2 regions of the Hymenobacter antarcticus genome follow, and region 1 is predicted to be linked to the other one. Evidence: riboswitches for the same ligand, from Rfam matches in the RefSeq annotation. Region 1 holds a riboswitch; the other holds the start of a gene.

Region 1 (7,330 bases):
ATCACGCTCGGCATCAGCACGATGGGGGATTTGAAGAAGGTGGGGCGCATTGGCGGCAAGGCGCTGCTGTATTTTGAAGTGGTGACCACGCTGGCGCTGCTGATTGGGGTGGCGGTGGCGGCGGTGGTGCGGCCCGGCGATGGCGTGGCCGTGGGCAAGCTCAGCACTGATAAAGTGGGCGAGTTCACCAAGCGGGCAGGCGAGTTTTCGTGGGGCCATTTCCTGGCCGACAACCTCACGCTGCAGGTGCTCATCGTGGCCATTGTGCTGGGCATTGTGCTCAGCAAGTACGCGGGCCGCAAGCCTATCATTCACTTTCTGAAGGAAGCCTCGAAGTACGTGTTCCGGGGCTTGCACTGGGTGATGCTGCTGGCGCCCATCGGGGCGTTTGGCGGCATGGCTTTCACCATTGGCAAGTACGGCATCGCCACGCTGCTGCCGCTGGGCAAGCTCATGGTGACGGTGTATCTGACGATGGCCGTATTCGTCTTTTTGATTCTGGGCAGCATCCTGCGCTACTGCAACATCGGGATGTGGTCGTTTCTCAAGTACATCAAGGCCGAGCTGCTGATTGTGCTGGGCACTTCCTCTTCCGAAGCCGGCCTGCCCGGCCTCATGGAAAAGCTGGAGCGCATGGGCTGCGCCCAGCCGGTGGTAGGGCTGGTGGTACCCACGGGCTATTCGTTTAACCTCGACGGCACGACTATTTACCTTTCGCTCTCGACGCTGTTTTTGGCCCAGGTGTTTCACATCGAATTATCCGGAGCCCAGATTTTAACGATGATGGGCATTCTTATGGTGACCAGCAAGGGGGCGGCCGGGGTGGCGGGCAGCGGCTTTGTGGTGCTGGCCAGCACCCTCACGGCCATGAAGGTGATTCCGGTAGAAGGTTTGGCCCTGCTGCTGGGTGTCGACCGGTTTATGTCGGAAGCCCGCTCCATCACCAACTTCATCGGCAATGGCGTGGCCACCATCTTCCTGGCCCACAACGAGGGTGCCCTCGACCACGAGCAGGCCGTGGAGGCGCTGGGCAAGCGCATGAAGCCGCTGCGTTTCCGCAAAGACTACACCAGCGGCGAGTACCTGGGCCAGGTAGCCGAACAGGCCAGCGAAACGGCCCGCCTGCTGGAGAACAAACGACAAACACCTTAAGAACAACCGCCGATTATGTCCGAGCAGGAAAAGGTTGTCATCAAAATTAGTCTTCCATAATTGCCGAGGCCAAAAACAGATTGCGCGACGAAGAGCAGCAACTTCCCCGACCTTCGCCCCGTGGAACCAAAGACGCTGCTCCAAACCGAACCCCGCCCCGGCCCGCCGGCCCGCCCCGCCATCCGCTTCGACCGCAACGAAGTGGCCGGTGCGTTTGGCGACCTGGGTACCGACTTGCCGCTGCTCATCGGCGTCATCGCCGCCTCGGGCGTGGACAGCGCCGGGGTGCTCATTATGTTCGGGCTGATGCAGGTGTTCTCGGGGCTGTGGTACCGGATGCCCATGCCCGTGCAGCCGCTCAAGGCCTTCGCGGCGCTGGTTATTGCCCAGAAGATTCCCGGCCGCGTGATTTTCGGGGGCGGGCTGGCCATTGGCATCAGCATGTTTTTCCTGTCGATAACCGGGCTGATTGATGGGCTGGCGCGGCTGGTGCCCAAGCCAGTGGTGCGCGGCATTCAGTTCGGGCTGGCCCTGCAGCTGGCCACGCTGGCCCTCACCAAGTACGTGGGCTCGGACGGGGCGGCGGGCTACGCGCTGGCGGCGGCGGCCTTCACCGTCACGGTGCTGCTGTTTGGCAACCGGCGCTGGCCGGCGGCGCTCATCGTCATTGCCCTGGGCGTGGCCTACGCGCTGATATTCAAGCTCGATTTGGCCACGGCCCAGCGGGCGGCGGGCCTGCACCTGCCCACGTGGCACCTGCCCCAAACGGCCGACATCCTCACCGGGGCCGTGCTGCTGGCGCTGCCCCAGATTCCGCTGTCGCTCGGCAATTCCATTCTGGCCACCCGGCAGGTGGTGCACGACCATTTCCCCGACCGTCCGCTCAGCGTCCGCCAAATCAGCTTCACCTACGCGCTGATGAACCTGGTGAACCCGTTTCTGGGTGGCTTTCCGGTGTGCCACGGCTCGGGCGGTTTGGTGGGGCACTACGCGTTTGGGGCGCGCACGGGTGGCTCGGCGGTCATCTACGGCGGCATTTTCCTGGTGATGGGCCTGTTTTTCAGCCAGGGCTTTGCCGAGGTGGTCCAGATTTTTCCGCTGCCGGTGCTGGGCGTGCTGCTGCTGTTCGAGGCGCTGTCGCTGGCCACGCTGCTGCGCGACATCAGCGGGCAGCGGCCCAATTTGCTGGTGACGCTGCTGGTAGGCCTGCTCTGCGCCGGCCTGCCGTATGGCTACCTCGTGGGCCTGCTGGTGGGCACGGCCGTGTACTACGCCATGCAGCGCGGCTGGGTAGGGCTGGGGAAGTTTTAGCTGTCGGTTGCTCGTTGTCAGTTGTCAGTGATGTTCCAGAATATCCAATTGAGCCTGACAACTAACAACGAGCACCTGACAATTACTCCAATATCCGCACAGGCCGCTTGTGCTCGTCGACCGCGACGAACGTGAACAGGCCCGTGACGGCCTTGTGGCGGTCGTCGGAGTACATCTGCTCCACGAATAGCTCGACGCGCACCTTCAGGCTGGTTTTCCCGACGTGCTCGATGCTGGCGACCAGCTCGACCAGAGAACCGCCGGGAATGGGGTGCGTGAAATCGACCCGCTCGGAAGACACGGTTACCATTTTCAGGCGCGAAAACCGGGTGGCGGCGATGAAAGCCACCTCGTCCATGAGCATGAGCGTGGTGCCGCCGAACAGGGTATCGTAGTGGTTGGTGGTGTTGGGAAATACGGCTTTGAAGATGCGCGTTTCGGCGCGGGCAATGCGGTCGGCAAGAAGCATGAACTGGGGGTTAAAAAAGGCGATAACGGGCCTTCGCCTGATTTCAAGCCCCGTTTTCAGCAGCCAACCACCGGCCGCGCCACACCCCGGCCGCGCCCAGGGCGCGGCGGCACGGCACCGCCGATGCCAGCCCCAAAGCGCGAGGGCAGCATCACTCGGCGGCCGGCAGGTCTCCTGACTTATTTCGGGCGGCCCCGCCCTTCTCAGTCCGCTGGGGCGGGCCAATGGGCATAAATGGGGCGGCCTGTTCCGACCTGTTCAGGCCGGGAAACTCACAGTAGCGCGTCTGTTCGGGAGTTGCACCCGATTCCCTTTTAATTCCCGTCGGAGCCGAAGCTCTGGCCGGAAACCGTCCGCTGATTGAAGGAAATCAAACCGAGAACCAACGGGGCGAAGGTACGGGTGCGGGGCGGGTTGCGGCTTAGGGAACAAAACAGGAACGTCATGCTGAGCTTGCCGAAGCATCTCTACCGCGAGCGTAAATAATTACTACTGGGGTAGAGATGCTTCGGCTTCGCTCAGCATGACGGGCTACTTTCATCGTTCCAAGCTCTATCCAGATTACAGCAGCGAGCGAATCCAGCCCCCATCGACCGGCACCGACGTGCCGGTGATGTAGCTGGCCCGCTCCGAGCACAGAAACGCCGCCAGCGCCGCAAACTCTCGCGGCTCGCCCAAGCGGCGCATCGGGATTTCGGCTTCCCAGCGGGCCGTGGCATCGGCAGCGGAAATACCTTCCCGCGCGGCGGCGGCTTCGGCCAGGCTCACCACCCGCTCGGTGCGGGTGTAGCCGGGCAGGATGTTGTTGACGGTGATGCCGAACGGGGCCACCTCGGTAGCCAGCGTGCGGGCCATGCCCGTCACGGCCGCCCGCAGGCTGTTGGACAGCATCAGGTTGGCCACCGGCTGCTTCACCGAGATGGACGTGATGTTGAGGATGCGGCCCCAGCCTCGTTCTTTCATGCCGGGCAGCACGGCGCGGGTCAGCTCCACCACGCTGGTGAGGAGCAGCTGGGTGGCGGCCTGCCAGACTTCGGGGCTCAAGGCGTCGAAGGTGCCGGCGGGCGGGCCGCCGGCGTTGGTTACCAGAATATCGACGCGGCCGAACCGGGCAAAGGCGGCCTGCACTACGCGGGCCACGTCGGCGGGCTCGGCCACATTGGCGGCAATGCCCAGCACGGGCACCCCGTGGGCTTTTTCGATGGCAGCGCAGGTGGCCTGCAGCTCGTCGTTGCCACGGGCGCACAGCACCAGCGACGCGCCCTCGGCGGCCAGCTCTTCGGCCACGGCGCGGCCCAGGCCCTTGCTGGCAGCGGCTACCAGGGCTATTTTTCCGTTCAGTCCGAGGTTCATGGGGCTATTTCTGGCGCAGGTAATCGTCCGATTTGTCGAGCCAGTCCTGGCGGGGCGGGCTGAAAATGTCCACGTCGAGCGTGTCTTCCAGCGCCTCGGCCATGTGCGGCACGTTGGACGGAATGTGCAGCACCTCGCCCGCCCGCACGATGATTTCCTCGCCATCTTCCGCACCGATGTGAAAGCGCAGGGCTCCCTCGAGGATGTAGGTAATCTGTTCGTTTTCGTGGTGATGCAGCGGCACGACGCAGCCTTTTTTGAGGTAGACGTGGGCCAGCATCATTTTATCGCCGGTGATGAGGCGACGCGAAAGCTGGTCCGACAGCTGCTCTTTGGGCATATCGTCCCAGGCGTATTTGGTTACTTGGCGGGCGGTTTCCATTGGGAGTTTTGGGGTTGGATGGGGTTTTATTGAACCAGAACGGTCATGCTGAGCGCAGCCGAAGCATCTCTACCCCAATACTAACTTAAATGTTAGGATTAGGGCGCGGTAGAGATGCTTCACTGCGTTCAGCATGACCGTTCTTTTTTCCGTTAACCTCCTTCAATTTCCCTTTCCTCAGCAGCTACACCCGCACCCGGCTGGCCACCGCCGACACGCACAGGCCCATCAGGGCAATGAGCGCGAACGACACCCGCAGGCTGGTAGCCCCGGCCACGAAACCAATGACCGGCGGCCCCAGCAAAAACCCAAAGAAGCCGATAGTCGAAACCGAAGCCAGTGCCATACCGGCCGACATCCGCGTCGACTTGCCCGCCGCCGAGTACACCAGCGGCACTACCGCCGACGTTCCAAAGCCCACCAGCAGAAACCCCAGCAGCGCCGTGCCCAGCGTGGGCAGCAGCACCGCAATCAGCAAGCCCGTGGCCGTGAGCAGCCCGCTGAGCTGGATAACGCGCCGGGCTCCCAGCCGGCCCGCCAGCCAGTCGGCCCCGAAGCGGCCCAGCGCCATGGTACTCATAAACGCCGTGTAGCCCGCGCCCACCCAGTCTTTATCAGCTTGAATAACCTTCTTGAAATACACCCCGCTCCAGTCGAACATCGCGCCCTCGCAGATGAGCGCGCAGAAGGCAATGGCCCCCAGCCCCAGCAGCTCCTTGTCGGGCTTCACGAAGATGGGCTGGTCGGGGTCCACGCCCGAATCTTCGCGCACCATGGAGCCGGCGCTCACCGCCAGCCCGGCCAGAATAAACACCGCGATAAAGACGAAATGCACGCCCGGCGGCACCGCGTGCCCAATCATAAACGAGCCCACGGCCGCCGCCACGAACCCGGCCAGGCTCCACAGCCCATGAAAAGAGGCCATAATGGGCTTGTGCTTGTACAGCCGCTCCACGCCCACGGCCTGGGTACCGAAATATTGGTCAGGTTGCCCCCGATGCCGAAAAGAACCAGGCACGGCAGCAGCTGGTAGAGGTTGGCGGCCCAGCCCAGGCCCACCAGCGCGGCGGCGTAGAGCAGCACGCCCCACAGCACCACTTTGCGGCTGCCTTCCCTGGCCACCAGCCACCCGGCCAGCGGCAGCGACACCAGCTGCCCCAGCGGAATGGCCAGCAGCACGCCGCCCAGCCCGGCCTCCGATATGCCCATCGTTTGCTGCACGCTCGGAATGCGCGAGGCCCAGCTGGCAAAGCACAGGCCCAGCAGAAAGAATAAGGCGCCTACGGCCAGCCGGTGGGTTTTGCGGGAAATATGCCCGGTTGAAGTAGTCAATGAAATCATAGGTTGCCGGTGGCCCGCTACTGCCCAACCCATCGGGTTTTTGAGTAAGCCAAAAATAAGCACCCGCAACGCCCGGCCGCCGCCAGAAGTTGCCTCATGCCTCAAATCTCCGTCCATCTTTCAGCAAACGTTTTCGCCCGACACCATGAGCCCGACCAACCATAACAAGCAGACTAATATTGCCTTACATGAGCCGATGTTCAACGACTGCCAACCGGCCGAGGCACTGGCCCGCTACGTGGGCGACGAGTACATTCAGCACAACCCGCACGTGCGCGACGGCCAGCTGGGCTTCCTCACGTATTTCCTGCGAATGCAGGCCGAATACCCCGGCAAGCACGTGCACATAGTGCGCGCCGTGGCCGAGGCCGACCTGGTGGTGCTGCACTGCCACCAAACCTGGCCCGGCGGCCACGACTACGCCGGTATCGACATCTTCCGTTTCGATGCCATCGGCAAAATCGTGGAGCACTGGGACGTGCTGCAAGTAGTGCCGGAAATGGCGCAGAACGAGAATACCATGTTCTAAAAACGGGTCTGCTACCCCCCAATCGTGGCCATGCTCTCGAAGCTGAGCTGGTGCAGGGGCCGCTGCCGCTCGGCCTCAAACCCATTGGCCGCTCGGTAGCGGAAAGCATCACTCAGCGCCGCCACAATCTCCGCATCCGAAGCGCCGCCGCGCAGCAGGGCGCGGGTATCGAGCACGCCCTGGTCGTAGAGGCAGGTTTTGATGCCGCCTTCGGCCGTAAGGCGCAGACGGTTGCAGGTGCCGCAAAAGGTGCGCGAATACGCCGCAATGATGCCCACCGTGCCCTGGTGCCCGGCAATGCGGTATTCCGAAGCGGTGGCCCCGGCCGCCATCGTAACCGGCGTCAGGGCACCAAAATGCTGCTCCAGATGCTGGCGAATGCGGATGTGGTTCCACGGCAGCGAGGCCGGGCCGGCTTCGTGGCTGCCACCATTGAAGGGCATTTCCTCGATGAAGCGCACATCAACCGGCAAATTGCGGCTGAGGTCGGCCAGCGAAACAAGGTCGTCGATGTTCTGCCCGTCCATCACCACAGCGTTGATTTTCACCTGAATTCCGGCCTCCAGCAGCGCATGAAACGTTTCCATAACGCGCGGCAGCTCGTCGCGCCGCGTGATGCTGGCGAAGCGGGCCCGGTCCAGCGTGTCGAGGCTCAGGTTCACGGCCTTCACGCCCAGGCGGGCCAGGGTGGGCACGTGCGGCGCGGTGAGCACCCCGTTGGTTGTCAGGCTGATGTCGTCGATTCCCGGCAGCTGGGCCAGGCGCTCCATGAAGGGCACCAGGTCGCGCCGCA
Region 2 (7,330 bases), on a different contig from region 1:
GCGTTGGCGTCGGCCATTGGTTCGGGCAACAGGTCCCACTCCAGGCCCAGCGCGGGGGCCAGGGGCGGGCGCTGGTCGGGCACGGCGGCCTGGCGCAGGTTCAGGCTCAGGCGCAGAGCAGGCCGGGGGTCGTACCGAAACAGGGCAAACGCGGCAAACCGGTTTTCGGTAATGGGCCGGGCGTAGCCGTCCACGGTGGCGGCAAAGTGCTGCGCCTCGGCCCCCAAGCGCAGGCTGGCGCGGGGGCCCAGGGCGAGCGTGTGCTCGGTCTGAGCCTGGGTGGTGCGCAGGTCCGAATCCTGGGGTTCCAGCGTATCGTCGCCGTAGCGAATGCCGTCCTGCACATAGGCCACGCGCACCAGGCCTTCGTAGCGGCCCCGGCGGTGGCGGTACTCGGTGAGGAGGCGGGTGCTGCGGTCCAGCTCGCGGCCGTGGCGGTTGGCCATGCCCAGCCCCACCTGAATCTGGCGGTCGGCCCCGGTGAGCCAGGCGGCGGCCAGAAGCTGGCCGTTTTGCCCCACGCGCAGGCGCACATCCTGGGTGAAATTCCACTGCTGAAAGGCGGCGTTTTGCTGGCGCAGGCCGGGCGTGCCGGTATAGCGCTCGGGCAGCACAAAGTCGTTTTGAGCCGTGCGGTAGAGGGCGGTGGTGCGCAGAGCCAGCCGGGAAGTGCCGTAGCTGGCCTCGGCGCTGCCGGCGGCCAGCCCGAAGCTGCCCACGTTGGCCTGCACGCTGCCCCGCAGGCCCGCGCCGAAGCGGGGCTGCCCGCTCAGCAGCACCGCGCCGCCCACCGCGCCCGTGCCGTAGAGGGCCGAGCCGGGGCCGGGCTGCACCGTTACCTCCGTGTTGCCGCCCACGGCCAGCAGCGAAAAATCGGCTTCGCCCAACGACGAAAAGTTGATGTTGACCCCGTTCCAGAGCACCGCCGTGTGGCGCGCCGACGTGCCCCGAATGCTGATGGAAGCCAGCTGCCCCGACCCGTAGTTCTTGAAGTAGATGGGCGTGCGGGCGGCCAGTGCCTCGGCCAGCGAGCTGCCCCGAAACTGGCTGAGCGCGGCCGAATCGAGGGCGTAGCGGGTGGTGCCCACGGCGTAGCGGGTGGTGCGCTCGGCCACCACGGCCACCTCGGCCAGCGGGTGGACGCGGCCGGTGAGGGTGTCGGGCCGGGTTTGGGCGGCGGCCGGCCGGCACAGGCCCGCAGCCACCAGCAGCGCAAAGGCCCCGGGCACCCAGGCAACAACGAAAATACGCATCCGAATCAAATTTTCGATAAAGAAAATTCGATTCAAAACCCGCCGCGCTCCTCTCCTGTTCAGAAGAAAAATGCTGCCGGGCCGAGGCCGAAAAACAGGAAAAAACCGGCTGCCCGAAGGCGGCCGCTGCTCTCTTTCTCCATCCGTCCTCCGCGAATGCTGAACCTATGAATGCGCTGGCAGGTCTCCTGGCTTGCTCCGCCGGGTGGGCCGCCTTCCCATTAGATGATTGATAATCAATCAGCAAACAGTGGCGTGTGTGGCCCACCCCGATATGAAGCGTACAGTTGCGGGGACAGCTCCGGCATTAAACCGGATTCCCTTTTCAGCCGCGCCCCGCGATTGGGGGTTGGCACCATCGCAGGGCAAAGGTAAGGGGTGGGAGTTAAGGGTTGAGGGCTGAGAGTTGAGAGTTGAGGATTAGGCAACAGATAACGTAACTCTCAACTTTTAACTCTCAACTCTTATCTGAACCTACCGGCGTACGGTGAAGCCCACGAAATACTCCCGGTCACTAATCCGGTTCAGGGCCAGGTGGGTACCGAAATCCAGCTGCAGGTTGTCGTTGAGCTTGATAATTGGGGCCACGTTCACGGAGGACTGCCAGCGGCGCTGCTGGGTATTCCACTGGGCCACGGCCTCGGTGATGAGGCCCAGCTTGCGGGTAAAATCGTATTCGAGGGCCACGGAGGGCACCATGTTCAGGTAGCGCTGGTCCTGCTCCCGGTCGTAGGCTACTTCGGATTGCAGTTGAGCTTCGAGGTTGAGCTTGTCGCTCAGCTCCACATCGACCGGCAGCACGAGGCCGTACTCGACGGCGCCATCGCCCACCGGGCCGCCGGTGGGCAGCCGCGCGTAGCCGATGATGGCCAGAGCAAACCTGCCCAGATGGTCGTCGCCCACGAAGTTGTGCTTCACCCGCAGGGTCACGTCGCCGAAGCCGGCGTGGCGTTCCTCAAAATCGCTGGCCCCGCTGGGGCGCTGCTTGAGCACGGTGTAAAGCGGGGCTTCCAGCTGCACATCGGTGCGGCGGCTCAGGCCCAGCTTGAGCATGGTGTAGGCCGCGTGCAGCTCCCGGGTGCGGTCCTCGTTGCCCGTACCGCCGTTGATGAGGCGCAGGGCATCCATCTCTACCTGCAAGTGCCCGGCATCGACGGTGAAGGGGCTTTCCGTCACGCCGGGGCGGTCGGGTTGCAGCTCGCGCAGGCGATTGCGCGGCACCGGCTTGAACAGGTTGAAATGAGCCGAATCGTAGGGAGACGTTTTGGCCGGGGCCTGGCCCCACGCCGCATCGAGGGTAAGAAAAAAAACAGAAAATAAGCCGGCGAAAAAGTGTTTCATGGCCGCTTGTACGCAAAAGCCGGGTTTTCGCCGGTGCGGCCACCGCGGTTGGCCAAAAGCAACTAGCCCGAGAGATATTTTCAGGACCATCAAATAACAGAGAGACCCAAAAAGGTTTCGGGCCGGGGCTGCCGTAAGGGCCCGACCCGGCTTGCCATGCCCGACCTTTGCCCCGAAAACCCGCCTGCATGACCGTTACCCAACTCAAGAACCGCCTCGGCCTGCTTTCCCTCGTGGTGAGCATCGGGCTGGTGGCCGTTAAGTTCTACGCCTACCACCTCACCCGCTCCCAGGCCGTGCTCACCGATGCGCTGGAAAGCATTATCAATGTGTTTACCAGCGGTTTCGCCCTGTACAGCCTGTATCTGGCCAGCCTGCCCAAGGATGAAAACCATCCGTACGGCCACGGCAAGGTGGAGTACCTGTCCATCGGCTTCGAAGGGGCCCTGATTTTCATTGCCGGCGTCTTTATTCTGTATAGCGCCTCGCTGAGCCTGCTGCACCCGCACCCGGTGGCCCGGCCCGACTGGGGCGTGCTCCTGCTGGCTAGCACGGCCGTGGTGAACCTGGGCGTGGGCCTGCTGCTGGTGCGCACCGGCAAACGCCTGAAATCGGTGGCGCTGGTGGGCGATGGGCAGCACCTGTACATCGATGCGGTCACGTCCATCGTGTCGTCGGGGGCGCTGGTGCTGGTGGCGGCCACCGGCATCGAGCGTTTCGATGCGGGCGCGGCCCTGCTGCTGGGCGGCTTCATTCTGGTGAACGGCGGGCGCATGCTCCGCCGGGCCGTGTCGGGCCTGATGGACGAAACCGATACCGCCGTGGTGGCCGAGGTGATTGCTGAGCTGCAGGCCCAGCGCCGCCCCTCCTGGATTGACGTGCACAACCTGCGCGTGCAGCGCTACGGCTCCAACCTGCACATCGACTGCCACATGCAGATGCCCTACTACTTCAGCCTCGATGAGGTGCACACCCAGCTGCACGACATTGAGGAGCTCATCCGGGCCCGCTTCGCGGTGGAAGTAGAGATGTTCGTGCACGCCGACCCCTGCACGTTTGCGGCCTGCTCGCTGTGCCTCATGCCCGCCTGCGCCGTGCGCCAGCATCCCTTCCGGCACGCCATTGTCTGGACGGTGACGAACGCCGTGAAGAACGAGCGCCATCACCTGAGCTAAAACGTGTACCCCGAATTTCCAATTCGGCCGCCTGAACGTGTACCCTGAATTTCCAATTCGGCCGCCTGCACGAGCTGTTCGGGTATCGTTCCCGCGGCCGAATTGGAAATTCGGGGTACACGCTCCCGCGAGTCAGGCCCCGGCCCGGCTTGCAACGCACAAAAAAGAGGGCCGCGAAATTCGCGGCCCTCTTTTTTGTGGGTATTCCGAATCGGGCTATTGCCCGCGACGAACTTCAACCCACCCTTTGGTTTTGTTGCCACTCGCGTCGGTGAGGTAGTAGTAGTACACCCCGTCCACCTGCTCGCCGCCACCCCAGGTATTCTGGTAGCTGGCGTATTCCTGCACCTTGCGGCCCCAGCGGTTATATATTTCCAGCTTGCCCCCGCGCTGGGCCACCGGCACCACGAACACGTCGTTCAGGTTGTCGTTGTTGGGCGTAATGATGTTCGGCACGCTCAGCTCCGGCACGATGACGATGCGCTGGAAAACCGAAGCCGGGCACTGGCCGCGGTTGGCAGTGCTACCCTGGGGGGTGATGAGCGTCGACGCCGAGCTCAGCTGCACAAGGTAGGTGCCACCTTGCGCCAGCACCAGGTTGCCGGGATTGTAGGTACGCGAGAATACCTTGGGAGCGTCGCTCACGAGGCGGCCGGCCCCATCCTTAATGCGCTGGTACGTCCAGCGGATAGAGTCGAGGCGGAATACCGTTGAGGTAAACCCATTGGCGGGCAGGCCATTGATGCGCGGCGGCAGTCCGTCGATGGTCGTCTGGTTGTTGAAGGTGTAGGTGATGGGCGGAATCAGCCCACCCGCGGGCTGGCTGGGGTTGGTGCGCGGGCGGCTCGAAATAGAATCTGTGATGGCGAAGCGGGCCACCACCGGGGGCGACACGCGCACCAGAATCGAGGTCGTATCGCCGCAGCCCGGGCCGAAGCCACCGTTCGGGCTGATTCGCAATTGATAGCGGCTGGTCACGGTGGGGTTCACGGTGATGTTCTGCTGAGCAGCCGTGGTGGCATTGAAACCATTGCCGCGCACCACACTCCACTGATAAGCGTAGGTCTGCAAGCGCACGATGCCAGTGGCAATGCTACGCACCGAGTCCGGACGGACCACCGAGCCGCGTAGGTTCAGCGAGCCGCTGCACAGCGTCACCGGCGTCACGTTGGGCAGGCCACTGCCGCCTACCGTGGCCAGTGCCGTGGCAAAGTTGCCCCGCAGTACCCGAATAACGATTACCCGGTTCTGAATGCCCTTGATGGGGCAGGCGTTGTCCTCGATGCGCAGGCTGATGCGGATAACCCGGCCCACCGTGCTGGGCGAAGGCTGGAAGAAGAAGGTGGCCCGGGGATTGGTCGAGCCGTTGGCGGTGGCGGCAGCGGTGCTGAATACGAACGTCCCGACATCGCCCGAGTCCAGCAGGTTGGGGTCGCTGTTGATGTTTGGGGGCACGCTCACGGTCAGCAGCTGGTTGGCGCTCGGAATCCGGAGGTTGTCGGGGTCGGTGAAGTTGAGCTGCACACGCGAGAAGCTGCACGAATACACGTCGATGCGGGTCGTATCGGTGGTGTTCACGGCATTGGTGTTGGAACCCGGCGTCACGGGGCTGACCACTACGGGGTTGGGGGTGGTGTTGCCACCGCAGTCCGTCACAATCAGGTTGGCTTCGCGGCGCACGGTGCCAATCACGCGGCGCACCCCGTTGATGCGGCGATACTCGGTGAGCAGCACGGCAATCTGATACTTGTTGCGGCCCAGGTTCGACGCCGTGTTGGCGTAGAACACGCTGGGCGTAAAGGAGATGGTGCGTGACTGCTGGTTAAAGATGAAACGAGGAACAGCGTCACGAATCGGGCACTGCCCCACCGTGTCGATACCCACCGGAATGGGCAGCGTAGGACTAAAATTACCAGTGCCCCCAATACCTGGCAGGCGCAGTACGCACAATGGGTTAGTCCTCAGAATAATAACGCCGCCACCAGTAGAACCTGGATAAGCCGTGTAGGTCGCCGGGGTGCCGCAGCTTTCGAGCGGAGCGGTGAGCGAGTAGACTACGGAATCCCCATCAGCTTCAATCGACGAGTAGGTGATGGTGGTGGGCTGCTTCCAGCACACGTACTGAATCGGAATATCGAGCGGGTCGAACTGCGGCGAGTTGTTGATAACGGCCGAACCGTTGGGCGCGGCGCGGTTGTCGAGGGTAGCCTGCACGTACAGGTCACCGCCTATGATGTTGGCCAGCGAAGGACGAGCGTTTGAGTTGGTGCTCAGTTGCCAGTTGCCGGGGGCCAGGGTTACGTCGGCCTGGTAGGTATACACGTCGTAGTTGGGCAGGCCGGCCGGCCCCACGCACGGTCCCGAAGACACGGCCGCGCAGAACGGGTTACCCGCCGTCACGGCTCCTTGCGGCACGAGGGTAGCCGTGACGTTAGCGGCAGTATTGCAGGCTCCGTTGCGGCACTCCAGCGTGAAAGTACCTGGTGTGATACCGCTGCAGTCGCGGTACAGGCGGAATTTCACCCGATAGTTATTGCCCCCCAGGGAAGTGTAGGTGAGGTCGCCGCCCAGCAAGTGGGAAGCGTGCGCCGACTGCACCCCGCCCAGGAGGCAGCACGCAACAAGGAGCAGGGTGAAAGAGCGTAAGATTCTTTTCATGGGTGAAGAAGTTGGAGGTAACAGGGGTGAGAGAGGGGGTGAAAAAATGCGACTGGGTGGTCGGCTCCGGCTTAGCGAACCAAGATACGGGGATATAGGCAGCAGACCAAAATTCCGGAAATTTCTGCGGTCATTATAAGCAAATTAAGGGCCATAAACCCGAAAAAAATCTCGAATTTGAACTTAATTTTATTTATACTTTGCAGACCAGTTTTTCTTTGTAAGTTTCAGCGCTGTTAGTATTTATCGCGAATCCGCACCTTATGGCGGATATGGCTCCACCCCTACCATGGGCCCCGATAAGACGCTCAGCAAGTCTTCATTTCTCACCCCCCTTTTCTCCTTTTTCACCCGTTCATTATTATATGAAATACTTCTCCTCATTAGGGCCACCCAGCGCTACGCGGCGTTATGGGTGGCTTGCGCTGCTTTGGCTGCTGTGCTTCGGCACGGCAGCGGCCCAAACCTCCACCATCGGCTCGACGGCGGTGCCGGTAGTCGCTCCGGCCACCGGCTCCTATTTCTATGGGCCCATCTACCGGTCGACGGCTACTTCGGCATTCAACTTTTCGCGCTATGCCCACCTCTACACCCCGGCCGAGCTCAACATTCCCACCGGGGCGGTAATTACGGAGTTGGCGTGGCTGAAATCGGACGCGGGCACGCTCACCGGCAACAACATCTTTACTGTGCTGCTGGCCAATTCGGCCCAAACCACCCTGGTCACGACCCAACCCTGGGGCACCCTCACCACGGGGGCCACGCAGGTGTACACCTCCAGCACGCAGCAGGTGAGCGGCGTGGCCGGCGACTACTTCAGCGTGACCCTTAGCCAACCGTTCGTGTACACCGGCGGCAACCTGCTGGTGCTGGCCGACCACGAAAAGCAAGGCACCGCCTCGG

What was found. A riboswitch is a leader RNA that binds a small molecule or an ion and turns the genes downstream of it on or off. The one in region 1 is predicted to bind cobalamin.
Region 2: it holds a riboswitch for cobalamin, as region 1 does, so the genes downstream of both, ABD819_RS20355 (TonB-dependent receptor) here and ABD819_RS12865 (acyl-CoA thioesterase) in region 1, are expected to answer to the same signal.

What each region holds. Positions count from the first base shown of each region.
Region 1 covers NZ_BAABDI010000017.1:37,457-44,786, forward strand. The annotation lists gene ABD819_RS12855 (cation:dicarboxylate symporter family transporter) at 1-1,152, shown strand, start outside; gene ABD819_RS12860 (putative sulfate/molybdate transporter) at 1,273-2,463, shown strand; gene ABD819_RS12865 (acyl-CoA thioesterase) at 2,546-2,932, opposite strand; cobalamin riboswitch at 3,080-3,301, opposite strand; gene ABD819_RS12870 (SDR family oxidoreductase) at 3,494-4,285, opposite strand; gene ABD819_RS12875 (cupin domain-containing protein) at 4,290-4,667, opposite strand; gene ABD819_RS12880 (MFS transporter) at 4,852-5,592, opposite strand; gene ABD819_RS12885 (MFS transporter) at 5,526-5,999, opposite strand; gene ABD819_RS12890 (nuclear transport factor 2 family protein) at 6,154-6,537, shown strand; gene moaA (GTP 3',8-cyclase MoaA) at 6,549-7,330, opposite strand, start outside.
Region 2 covers NZ_BAABDI010000045.1:16,414-23,743, forward strand. The annotation lists gene ABD819_RS20355 (TonB-dependent receptor) at 1-1,253, opposite strand, end outside; cobalamin riboswitch at 1,415-1,628, opposite strand; gene ABD819_RS20360 (transporter) at 1,728-2,594, opposite strand; gene ABD819_RS20365 (cation diffusion facilitator family transporter) at 2,783-3,769, shown strand; gene ABD819_RS20370 (T9SS type B sorting domain-containing protein) at 3,986-6,427, opposite strand; gene ABD819_RS20375 (fibronectin type III domain-containing protein) at 6,793-7,330, shown strand, end outside.